DNA from 2 places in the Streptomyces sp. NPDC031474 genome. Region 1 is predicted to be linked to the other one. Evidence: riboswitches for the same ligand, from Rfam matches in the RefSeq annotation. Region 1 holds a riboswitch; the other holds the start of a gene.
The links. A riboswitch is a leader RNA that binds a small molecule or an ion and turns the genes downstream of it on or off. The one in region 1 is predicted to bind cyclic di-AMP.
Positions count from the first base shown of each region.

Region 2: linked by a shared signal. The riboswitch ahead of ACZ5SK_RS12680 (transglycosylase family protein) and the one ahead of ACZ5SK_RS40250 (transglycosylase SLT domain-containing protein) in region 1 are both predicted to bind cyclic di-AMP.

Region 1 is NZ_JBVIJX010000024.1:110,489-116,654, reverse strand. Features, by position in the region: gene ACZ5SK_RS40255 (HAD family hydrolase) at 45-878, shown strand; gene ACZ5SK_RS40250 (transglycosylase SLT domain-containing protein) at 950-1,432, opposite strand; cyclic di-AMP (ydaO/yuaA leader) riboswitch at 1,436-1,609, opposite strand; gene ACZ5SK_RS40245 (polyprenyl synthetase family protein) at 2,151-3,161, shown strand; gene ACZ5SK_RS40240 (LolA family protein) at 3,992-5,260, shown strand; gene ACZ5SK_RS40235 (ABC transporter ATP-binding protein) at 5,293-6,166, shown strand, end outside.
Region 2 is NZ_JBVIJX010000005.1:437,684-443,849, forward strand. Features, by position in the region: gene ACZ5SK_RS12670 (cytochrome P450 family protein) at 1-83, shown strand, start outside; gene ACZ5SK_RS12675 (LysM peptidoglycan-binding domain-containing protein) at 285-1,388, shown strand; cyclic di-AMP (ydaO/yuaA leader) riboswitch at 1,593-1,763, shown strand; gene ACZ5SK_RS12680 (transglycosylase family protein) at 1,767-2,474, shown strand; gene eno (phosphopyruvate hydratase) at 2,889-4,181, shown strand; gene ACZ5SK_RS12690 (FtsB family cell division protein) at 4,303-4,779, shown strand; gene ACZ5SK_RS12695 (DUF501 domain-containing protein) at 4,806-5,432, shown strand; gene ACZ5SK_RS12700 (Ppx/GppA phosphatase family protein) at 5,429-6,166, shown strand, end outside.

The DNA.
Region 1 (6,166 bases):
GCTCGCGTCGAACCAGGGGGGTGCGGCATCCGTATTCTCTGATCATGGCCGCACCCACCGCATATGCCGAGCGCACCCCGGACTCCGCGTACTCCCTCATCGCCACCGACCTGGACGGAACGCTGCTGCGCGGCGACGACACGTTCTCCGACCGGTCCCTCGACGCGCTCGCGCGGGTGGCCGCCGCCGGCGCACGCCACCTGGTGGTCACAGGACGCCCCGCGCCCCGCGTACGCCCCCTGCTCGACCGGCTGCACAGCAGGGGGCTCGCGGTGTGCGGACAGGGCGCGCAGGTGTACGACGCCGGCGCGGACCGTCTGCTGTGGTCGGTCACCCTGGACCGGGAGCTGGCCGAGACCGCGCTCGGCAAGATCGAGGCGGAGGTGGGGCAGCTGTACGCGGCCGTCGACCAGGACGGCGTGGACGGGCTGACGCTCATCGAGCCGGGCTACCGGATGCCGCACCCGACGCTGCCCGCCCTGCGTGTCGACCGGCGCGACGATCTGTGGTGCGAGCCGATCAGCAAGGTACTGCTGCGCCATCCCACCCTGTCCGACGACGAGTTGGCGGCGACGGCCCGCGCGGCGGTCGGCTCGCTCGCCACGGTCACCATGTCGGGGCCCGGCACGGTCGAGCTCCAGCCCTGCGGGATCACCAAGGCGACGGGCCTGGCCCTGGCCGCCGAACACCTGGGTCTGCGGCCCGAGGACACCGTCGCCTTCGGGGACATGCCCAACGACATCCCGATGTTCGACTGGGCCGCGCGCGGGGTCGCGATGGCCAACGCCCACCCCGAACTCAAGGCGGTGGCCGACGAGGTGACGACGTCGAACGAGGACGACGGCGTGGCCGTCGTCCTCGAAAGACTGTTCCCGTAAGGTCCGCGGACCCATGGACCCGGGCCTGTAGGGCCCGTAGACCCCTGGGCTGGGGGTTCTACGGGGATCCGTCAGTACGCGCCGAACACGTTGTCGATCGAGCCGTACCGGGCGGCCGCGTAGTTGCAGGCGGCGGTGATGTTGGCTACCGGGTCGTAGGAGTCCCAGGAGGTGCCGGCGACGTGGTAGGCGCGGAAGGTCGGGTCGATGACCTGGAGCAGGCCCTTGGACGGGATGCCCGCGGCCGCGTTGGAGTCCCAGAGGTTGATGGCGTAGGGGTTGCCGGAGGACTCGCGGATGACGTTGCGGTAGATGCCGTTGTACGTCCCGGGGATCCCGTGCTGGGCCATGACGTGGAGGGAGGCACGGATCCAGCCGTCGAGGTTGTTGGAATACCCGAGGCTGGTGGCGGTGGCGACGGTCGGGGTCGCCGCGGAGGCGCCGGTCGCGCCGAGGAGCGGAAGGGCGAGCACGGCGGCGCCGGTGGCGGCGACGGTGAGCGTGCGGACGAGACGGTTACGACGGGTGCGGCGCGGCTGAGCGGCAGCGGGCATGACGAATTTCCTCTCCGGCGCCTGCGAGGTGAGCTGTCGGGTTCGGGCGGGAGTTGCCCGGTCGCGTCCTGACGGGCGCGACTTCACCCCGAGCCGTACCGATATGTCTGAAACATCCGGCCCGGCGACTTACCTGGTTCCCCCGCTCCTGCCGTGCGTTTTAGGTGGGTGTACGGGCGGCGGCAGGATTCGGCGTTCCGCCCGACAGGCCGGGAACGTATGCGAGAGCACATGTCCGAAACAAGTAGCGGATTCACAGATCACCCCTATTGACCTTGGTCTGTGGCCTATGGGGTGCTTGATCCTTTGTGAGTGCAAAGCCTCAACTTGCTTGGAGGTGTGGAGAATCCGTGAATGGGTGGATCGGACGGGATCGGGCGGGTTCGGCGGGGGGAGTGAGTCAAGTCACCAGCGTCCACAAGTGCGGCGAATCGGGCATTAATCCCAAGTCGGTGGCGGTGGGGAGAGGGTGGAGGTCGGCGACTCCGGCGTCGATGGCGCCGCCGGGCGGAAGTCCTCACTTCGGGCTAACTCTATAAATATCTGTTCATATATTTGAATCAGGAACATATCGGGCGTGAGTCGATACCACCTGGCCTGTAACCGTGGGGGCTATCGGTGATCGAAACGTGACCGGATACGCTGACTTGAGTGATGGCAGAGACCTATCGACAAACCGCGTAATCGCCAGTAGACACCAGCAGACAGGAGACCCCTCGTGACCGTCGTCGGGCCGTTCGGGCTGAGCGTGCGGGACCAGGCTCTGGAAGCCGATGTCCAGGCCGGATTGGCGGCTGTCGAGGAAGGCTTGCTCGAGGCCACCAAGAGTGAGGTTCCGTTCATCACGGAGGCCGCCCAGCATCTCGTGCGGGCGGGCGGGAAGCGGTTCCGGCCGCTGCTCGTGGTGCTCGCGTCGCAGTTCGGGGACCCGTACGCGCCGGGCATCGTGCCGTCGGCCGTGGTCGTGGAGCTGACCCACCTGGCCACGCTGTACCACGACGACGTGATGGACGAGGCCGCCGTGCGCCGCGGGGTGCCCAGCGCGAACGCCCGCTGGGGGAACTCCGTCGCCGTCCTCACGGGTGACTTCCTCTTCGCGCGCGCCTCCCACATCCTGGCCGACCTCGGACCGGAGGCGGTGCGGGTGCAGGCGGAGGCGTTCGAGCGGCTGGTCACCGGGCAGATCCTGGAGACGGCCGGTCCCACCGACGGACGGGACCCGGTCGAGCACTACCTCGACGTGCTCGGCGGCAAGACGGGCTCGCTGGTCGCGGTGGCCTGCCGGTTCGGGGCGATGATGTCGGGCGCCGACGAGACGGTCGTCGACGTGCTCACGCAGTACGGCGAGCGGCTGGGCGTCGCCTTCCAGCTGGCCGACGACGTCCTGGACATCGCGTCCGACTCGCACGAGTCGGGCAAGACGCCGGGGACGGATCTTCGCGAGGGCGTTCCCACGCTGCCCGTGCTGCGGCTGCGGGAGCGGGCGGCGCGTCTGTCGCTGCCCGAGGACATCGCGCTGTGCGAGCTGCTGGACTCCGACCTGAGCGACGACGCCCGGCTCGCCGAGGCCCTGGAGGCGCTCCGCGTACACCCGGCGCTGGAACAGGCCCGCCGGGACACCGTGCGGTACGCGAAGGACGCGCGATCCGCGCTCGCGCCACTGCGGGAGTGCGGCGCGAAGGCGGCGCTGATGGAACTCTGCGACGCAGTGGTCCACCGAGCCGGCTAACCCCTCCGCCCCGACACCCCACTCCGGCCCGGACCCCACTCCGGCCCGGACCCCACTCCGGCCCGGACCCCCCTCCGGCCCGGACCCCACTCCGGCCCGGACCCCCCTCCGGCCCGGCACCCCGCGCAGGTCCGGCACCCCGCTCCGGCCCGGACCCCCTCCGGCCCGGGACCCCGCTCCGGTCCGGCGATCGCCGTCGGCCCGGCACGCTCTCAGGTGCAGCGCCCCGCTTCGGTCCGGCACCCGTCTGGCCCCGCGTCCCCCTCACCGCGGCCCCCACACCCCTCGCCCCCGCTCCGGTCCGGGACCCCTCCGGTCCCACGTCCCCTCACCTCGGCCCCCCTCTCAGGTGCCGCACCCCGCTTCGGTCCGCAACTCCGCGCAGGTCCGGCGATCGCCGTCGGCCCGGCACGCTCTCAGGTGCAGCGCCCCGCTCCGGTCCGGGACCCCTCAGGCCCCGCGTCCCCCACACCCCACACCCCTCGCCCCGCACCCCCCACCCTTCGCCCCGCACCCTCCACATCACTCGCCCTCACTGCGACCCCCGCGCCCCTCCCTCGCCTGCACCCTCCAACCCCCTGTGTCCCTAGGGGAAGGCGTCGTCTCTCTGGGGGACCCCTACGGGTCGGTTGGCTTTTCCCTGCTTTCGTGTCATACCGCAGGCGTACGCGGAGTTGGGCCCTCGGGTTGACGTTTTCGGGTGGGCGATTTGGTCAGATGGGGACTACGAGAAAACACCACTCCTCACCGATTCGGGTGAGAATGGCGGCTTGGGTGGGGCGTTCAGCGTGAGATGACCAGCCGCCGCCGACGACGGAGGTAAGGCACACATGGCACCGAAGGCATCCGACGACACCCTGACCGGCGGGGAGCCGAACAGCGGAGAGGCCGACGACCTGCGCGCCGGCCGGCGCAAGGCCGTACGGTACGTCGTCCCGGTCACCGTGATCGGTGTCGCCGCGGCGACGATCGGGCTGGTCCCGGCTCTCGCCGACTCCGGCGACCCCGACCTGCCGAAGATCACCGCACAGCAACTCCTCGACAAGATCGCCGCTTCGGACGTCCAGCAGCTGTCCGGCACGGTGAAGATCACCACCGATCTCGGGCTGCCCGACCTCGGCGGGCTGGAGAGCGGTCTGCTTTCCGGGGCCGCCCAGCAGGGTGGTGACGGTTCGTCCGCGGACCCGTCCACCAAGCTCACCGAACTCGCGTCCGGCACGCACACCCTGCGCGTCGCCGCCGACGGCCCGGACCGGCAGAAGCTCTCGCTGCTGGAAAAGGCCGCCGAATACAGCGTCATCCACAACGGCAAGGACGTGTGGGGGTACGACAGCGCCTCCAACGAGGTCTACCACTCCACCGTCGACGAGAGCTCCGGCAAGGCGGACGCCCCTGTTCCGGCCACGCCGAAGGATCTCACCGAGGACGCCCTGAAGGCGGTCGACGACACGACGTCCGTGACGGTCGACGGCACCGTCCAGGTCGCCGGGCGCGACGCCTACAAGCTGCTGGTCAAGCCGAAGCAGTCCGGTTCCACGGTGGGCGCGATCAGCGTGGCCGTGGACGCGAAGACGGGCCTGCCGCTGAAGTTCACGCTGACGCCGGCGAGCGGCGGCGCCGCCGTCGTGGACGCGGGCTTCACCCAGGTCACCTTCGCCAAGCCGGCCGCCTCCACCTTCGACTTCACGACCCCCAAGGGCGCGAAGGTCACCGAGGGCGACAAGGCCGAGAAGGGCGACGTCGGGGGCAAGTGGGGCGACAAGGGCGCGACGCGGACGGCTCCGGGGCACTCCGGCAAGTCCGACGACGACCTCGCCAAGGACCTCGGCGGCCCCGCCGGTCTCAACGTCCTCGGTGAGGGCTGGACCTCCGTCGCGACCTTCGACACCGGCGGCCAGGGAATGCCCTCGGGCTCCGAGGCCGGCGGCGCCCTCGGCGGCTTCCTCGGCTCCTTCGGCGACAAGGTGAGCGGTAAGTTCGGCTCCGGCACGGTCTTCTCCACTCGCCTGATCAACGCCCTGATGACGGACGACGGCAAGGTCTACGTCGGCGCGGTCACCAAGGACGCCCTGGTGAAGGCGGCGAACGCGGCGAAGTAGGCAGCGACCTGGGCGGGGTGTGAGGGGAGCCGATGACGCAGTCCACGGGTGATGCCGCGGGTCGTGCACCGGGTGGTGTCGCGAGCGACGGCGACGGCGACGCCGTCATCCACACCCGCGCCCTCACCAAGCGCTACCGCGGTGGACAGCTCGCCGTCGACGGTCTCGATCTGACCGTCCCGGCGGGCAGCGTCTTCGGCTTCCTCGGTCCCAACGGCTCCGGCAAGACCACCACCATCCGCATGCTGATGGGGCTCATCGAGCCCACGGCCGGCTCGGCCCGCGTCCTGGGGCAACCCATGCCGCGGGCCGCCCGCGCCGTTCTGCCCCACGTCGGGGCGCTCATCGAGGGCCCCGCCCTCTACGGCTTCCTCTCCGGCCGCGACAACCTGCTCCGCTACGACGCCGCCGACCCGACCGCCGACCCGCGCACCCGGCGTACGCGGGTCACGGCGACGCTGGAGCGGGTCGGGCTGACGGCCGCCGCCGGCAAGAAGGCGAAGGCGTACTCGCTCGGCATGAAGCAGCGCCTGGGCCTGGCCGCCGCCCTTCTCCAGCCCCGCCGCCTGCTCGTCCTCGACGAGCCGACCAACGGCCTGGATCCCCAGGGCATGCGGGAGATCCGTTCGCTGATCCGGGAGCTGGCCGCGGAGGGCACGACCGTCTTCCTCTCCTCCCACCTCCTCGACGAGATCGAGCAGGTGTGCACGCACGCGGCGGTGATGGCGCAGGGCCGGCTGCTCGCACAGGGCTCGGTGGCGGACCTCGCGGCGGGGACCCGCGGCCGGCTGGTCGTGACGACCCCGGACCCGGCGGACGCGGCCCGGGTGCTGAAGGAGCAGGGCGTGGGCGACGTCGTCGTCGCCGAGGACCGGGTGAGCGCGGAGGCTCCGCCCGCGGAGCGCG
Region 2 (6,166 bases), on a different contig from region 1:
GCGGGCTCATCATGCGGGGGCTGCGGACCTTGCCCGTGGAGTTCACTCCTGTGCAGTGCGAGCCCAGTCCGAGGGCACTCTGAGTGCATTTCTGACCGCACGCCAGCCGGACTGTGACCATTCGGGGAAGCGAAGGTGACCGATCCTCAACTTTGTGATCTTCACGTGATCTGCGCGGCATTAACTTGTGACAAGTGATCGTCTGCCGATACGTTCACTCGTCAGCGCGACGCGTCAGTCTCACCCGCCGCGCCGGTACTGCTGTCCAGAGAAAGGCCCCTCGCATGCTCTCCGGGAACGGTCGACACCGTCGCCCCCGCCAAGCCCCGGCGCTGCTCGTCGCGGCCGGAGTGACGGGCTCCGCCATCGCCATCCCGCTGCTCGCCGCCTCGGGCGCGAGTGCGGCCGACGGCACGGTGTGGGACAAGGTGGCGCAGTGCGAGACCGGCGGCTCGTGGAGCGCCGACAAGGGTGACGGCGAGTACGGCGGCCTGAGTCTGACCCAGAAGCAGTGGGAGACGTACGGGGGGCTCGACTTTGCGACGCGCCCCGACCTGGCCAGCCGCAACCAGCAGATCGCGGTGGCGCAGAAACTGCTCGCGGCCGAGAACATCGGCGCCTGGGGCACCTGTGGGCTGACCTCCGGGCTCACCCAGTCGAACGGCGCGCTGAACGTGGACACCGGCGTGGCGGACGACTCGTCCGACTCGTCTGCCTCCTCCGGATTGTCCGACCTGTCCAGGGGGTTGTCGGGCTCGTCGGGATCGTCCGGCTCCACGGGTTCCTCGAACTCTTCGGGCAGCGGTGACGGTTCGACCGGTTCGACTGGTTCCTCCGGGTCATCCGGCTCGTCCGGGTCATCCGACTCGTCCGGCAATTCATCGAGTTCACCCTCGGCGTCGCCTTCGTCCCCTTCGTCCTCCTCGTCCTCTTCCTCCCCGGGTGCGGGCGGCTCCATCGGCGCCGGCACGTCCGGCGGCTCCGGCGGTCAGGGTGACGCGCAGGCGACCGGCGGCTCGCCCACCGGGGTCCCGAAAGCGGACGACCCGGACAAGTCGGTCCAGGATGCGGGCTCTTGGAGCCTCGTCGACACCGGCTCCCTCGGCTCGGGCCGGCATCGCGGCGCCACCGCCGACGAGAACGCGACCAAGGGCGCGGCCGTCGACGATGCCGACGCCGCCGCCGTCGACGGCACCAAGACCGCCTCCGCCGGCCGGCACGCCGCGGCCACCTACGTCGTCCAGGAGGGCGACTCGCTCGCCTCCATCGCCGACTCCCTTGGCCTCGACGGCGGATGGCGCGCCCTCTATGCCGAGAACAAGGGCCTCATCGGTGCCGACCCGAGCGACATCGTCCCCGGTCAGACCCTCGACACAGGGGTTGAATAGGGCGCAAAACCCAAGAAAAACAGCGGGAGTTCACGTCACGCTTCGCGCCGAATGTCCGGTTTGGTGAAAGTGTGGGATGAGTCTCAGAAGCCCTGATCGTCTTTGAAATTCCGCGGATCGCGTGTCTACGGTCGTCCCGCTCGGCAACCCGAGCCCCGGCCGTCGCAACGCCGAATCCTGCCAGTGGCAGCCCGGGAACAGTCGTCGCGTCAAGCGCCGTAGGCAGGAGCGGGGGACCCAAGGTAAGCGCCGCACCGGGCAGTTGACCGGAGCGGCTTGGGGTGAAGCCGCGCCTCGTGAAAGCGAGAGCGTGGCCGGGCAACTCAACCGGCCCGAACCCGACAGCTCACCTCGCAGGCGTCGGTGAGGGGATCCACCATGCTGTTTTCCGGCAAGGGCAAGCACCGCCGTCCGTCCAAGGCCACCCGTGTCGCCGCGCTGGCCGGCGTCACCGGCGTCGCCATCGCCGCCCCGCTGATGGCGGCCGGCAGCGCCTCCGCCGCCACCGCCTCCGAGTGGGACGCGGTCGCCCAGTGCGAGTCCGGCGGCAACTGGTCCATCAACACCGGCAACGGCTACTACGGCGGCCTGCAGTTCTCCGCCTCCACCTGGGCCGCCTACGGCGGTACGCAGTACGCCGCGCAGGCCAACCAGGCCTCCAAGTCGCAGCAGATCGCCGTCGCCGAGAAGGTCCTCGCCTCCCAGGGCAAGGGCGCCTGGCCGGTCTGCGGCACGGGCCTGTCCGGCGCCGCCTACAACGGCAGCAGCTCCTCCGGCTCGTCGAGCAGCACCGGCGGCTCCAGCTCCAGCGGCTCGGACAGCAGCGCCGGCACCCGCTCGACCGAGAACCAGAGCGCCTCCCGCTCCACCGACCGCCCGGCCGCCTCCAAGACGGTCACCACGCCGACCGGCAAGAAGGTCAAGAAGGGCGACGGCGAGTACAAGGTCGTCAAGGGCGACACCCTCAGCTTCATAGCCGAGAAGCACAAGGTCAAGGGCGGCTGGCAGAAGCTGTTCCAGCTGAACAAGGACATCGTCGCGGACGCCGACCTCATCTACCCGGGTCAGCAGCTGCACCTGAAGTGATCCCCGGCTCCCAGAGCGGACCCAGAGAAGCCACAGCGCCCTCACATCCGAGGTCGGCACACTGAAGACCTCGTGAGGGTCACCCCCGTCCCCACGGGCTCCCCGCTCCGGTGCGTGTTCCCCCGTACGCACCGGAGCGGGGTTTCTCTTTGCCCGCTCGCCCCGCCGCCCCCTCTCTTGCCGCCCGCTCGCCCCGCCGCCCCCTCTCTTGCCGCCCGCTCTCTTCGCCGTCCCCCTCTCCCCGCGCGCTTTCTTCGCCTGTTTGTCATCCCCTCTTTGTTCCGAGCGGGAACAATGTGTACGGTCAGTTCGTCCACAGGGCGGTCGGTCGGCTGCCGACGCCCGTCGGGCGGTTAGGCTCTAGTCGCAAGGCCCACGGGCCCCGCACTCTCAGCGTCACATCCCAAGAAGGAGATGCTCGTGCCGTCCATCGACGTCGTCGTAGCCCGGGAAATCCTCGACTCGCGAGGGAACCCCACCGTCGAGGTCGAGGTCGGCCTCGACGACGGCAGCACCGGTCGTGCCGCCGTCCCGTCCGGCGCCTCCACCGGCGCCTTCGAGGCCATCGAGCTGCGCGACGGTGACCCGAACCGCTACCAGGGCAAGGGTGTCGAGAAGGCCGTCCTCGCCGTCATCGAGCAGATCGGCCCGGAGCTCGTCGGCTACGACGCCACCGAGCAGCGTCTGATCGACCAGGCCATGTTCGACCTGGACGCCACCGACAACAAGGGCTCGCTCGGCGCCAACGCCATCCTCGGCGTCTCCCTCGCCGTCGCCCACGCCGCCTCCGAGGCCAGCGACCTTCCGCTCTTCCGCTACCTGGGCGGCCCCAACGCGCACCTGCTGCCGGTGCCGATGATGAACATCCTGAACGGCGGCTCGCACGCCGACTCCAACGTGGACATCCAGGAGTTCATGATCGCCCCGATCGGCGCGGAGTCCTTCTCCGAGGCCCTGCGCTGGGGCACCGAGGTCTACCACACCCTCAAGAAGGTGCTGAAGGCCAAGGGTCTGTCCACCGGCCTCGGCGACGAGGGCGGCTTCGCCCCGAACCTCGGCTCCAACCGCGAGGCCCTCGACCTCATCCTCGAGGCCGTCAAGGAAGCCGGTTACGCGCCGGGCGAGCAGATCGCGCTCGCGCTCGACGTCGCCGCGTCCGAGTTCTACAAGGACGGCAAGTACCAGTTCGAGGGCAAGGACCGCTCCGCCGCCGAGATGACGGAGTACTACGAGGAGCTTGTGGCGGCCTACCCGCTCGTCTCCATCGAGGACCCGCTGTTCGAGGACGACTGGGCCGGCTGGAAGGTCCTCACCGACAAGCTCGGCGACAAGGTCCAGATCGTCGGCGACGACCTGTTCGTCACCAACCCCGAGCGTCTCGCCCGCGGCATCGAGGAGGGCGCCGCGAACGCCCTGCTCGTCAAGGTGAACCAGATCGGCTCGCTCACCGAGACGCTGGACGCCGTCGAGCTGGCCCAGCGCAGCGGCTTCAAGTGCATGATGTCGCACCGCTCCGGTGAGACCGAGGACGTCACCATCGCCGACCTCGCCGTCGCCACCAACTGCGGCCAGATCAAGACCGGCGCCCCGGCCCGCTCCGAGCGCGTCGCCAAGTACAACCAGCTGCTGCGCATCGAGGAGATCCTCGACGACGCCGCGGTGTACGCGGGCCGCTCGGCCTTCCCCCGGTTTCGCTCCGCGCACTGACAAGCACCGCAAGAGCTGACCCTTACGGGGTCAAGCCTTAGCCAGTCGTACGTACGTCCCCGTACTCGGTCCCGTACCGTGTGCGGGGACGTACGCACATGGGAGACGGGAGGCGGGGGACATGGCCGTGAAGGACCGGGACCGGTTCTCCACCGCGACGAGGATCAAGCTGCTCGGGGAGCAGACCGCGGCCCGGGTCTACCGCTCCCAGACCAAACGCCAGGCCCGCCGCTCCCGCCTCACCGGCCGCGCCGCGCTGCTCGCCCTCGTCCTGTGCACGCTGATCGTCGCCCTGGCCTACCCCATGCGCCAGTACGTCTCCCAGCGCGCCGAGATCGCCGACCTGGAGCGCGAGAAGCAGCAGGCCGGCGAACGCGTCGAGCAACTGCGCGACCTCAAGGCGCGCTGGCAGGACGACGCGTACGCCGAGCAGCAGATCCGGCAGCGCCTGCACTATGTGTTGCCGGGGGAGACCGGCTACGTCGTGATCGACCCGGACGCGGCCAGGCAGTCCCGCGCCGATCTCGGGGCGGCCGACCGCCCCTGGTACACGAACGTCTGGGACGGCGTCGACAAGTCGGACGCCTCCGACCACTGAACCGACAGAGAGACAATCCCGGAAGTATGGAAACTCCCCCGCCGACCACCCCGCGCACCGAGCCCACCGACGCGGACGTCGAGGCCTTCAAGCAGCAGCTCGGACGCCCGCCGCGCGGCCTGCGCGCGATCGCGCACCGCTGCCCGTGCGGTCAGCCGGACGTCGTCGAGACGGCCCCCCGCCTGCCCGACGGCACCCCCTTCCCGACGCTGTACTACCTGACGTGCCCGAAGGCCAACTCGGCGATCGGCACGCTCGAGGCGAACGGCGTGATGAAGGAGATGACGGAGCGGCTGCAGGCCGACCCGGAGCTGGCCGCCGCCTACCGTGCCGCGCACGAGGACTACATCCGGCGCCGGGACGAGATCGAGGAGCTGAAGAACTTCCCCAGCGCGGGCGGCATGCCGGACCGGGTGAAGTGCCTGCACGTCCTCGTGGCGCACTCCCTGGCGGCCGGCCCGGGCGTGAACCCGCTCGGCGACGAGGCTTTGGCGATGCTTCCGCAGTGGTGGCGCAAGGGGGCCTGTGTGACGCTCTCCGGGCCGCCGACCGGCGAGGGATGGCAGGTGCACGTCTCCGAGGACGGTGCGGGCCACTTCGCCTTCAGGCCCGTCGACCAGGACGCGAAGCCGGGCGAGGGAGACGCCCGATGAGCCGTGTCGCCGCCGTCGACTGCGGCACGAACTCCATCCGCCTCCTCGTCGCCGACGCCGACCCGGTCACGGGTGAACTGGTCGAGCTGGACCGCCGGATGACGATCGTCCGCCTCGGCCAGGGCGTCGACCGCACCGGCCGGCTCGCGCCCGAGGCGCTGGAGCGGACCTTCGCCGCCTGCCGCGAGTACGCGGCCGTCATCAAGGAACTGGGCGCGCAGCGGGTGCGCTTCGTCGCCACCTCCGCCTCCCGGGACGCCGAGAACCGCGACGAGTTCGTGCGCGGCGTGCTGGACATCCTGGGCGTCGAGCCCGAGGTCGTCACCGGCGACCAGGAGGCCGAGTTCTCCTTCACCGGCGCGACGAAGGAACTGGCGGGCCGCGACGACCTCACCAAGCCCTACCTGGTGGTGGACATCGGCGGCGGCTCGACCGAGTTCGTCGTGGGCGAGGAGCACGTACAGGCCGCCCGCTCGGTCGACGTCGGCTGTGTGCGGATGACGGAGCGGCACCTGGTCGTGGACGGCGAGGTCGCCGACCCGCCGACGTCCGAGCAGGTCGCGGCGATGCGCGCCGACATCGAGGCGGCCCTCGACCTCGCCGAGGAGACGGTCCCGCTGCGCGCGGCGCACACCCTGGTCGGCCTGGCCGGCTCGGTGACGACGGTCTCGGCGATCGCCCAGAACCTCCCCGAGTACGACTCGGCGGCCATCCACCACTCCCGTGTCTCGCGC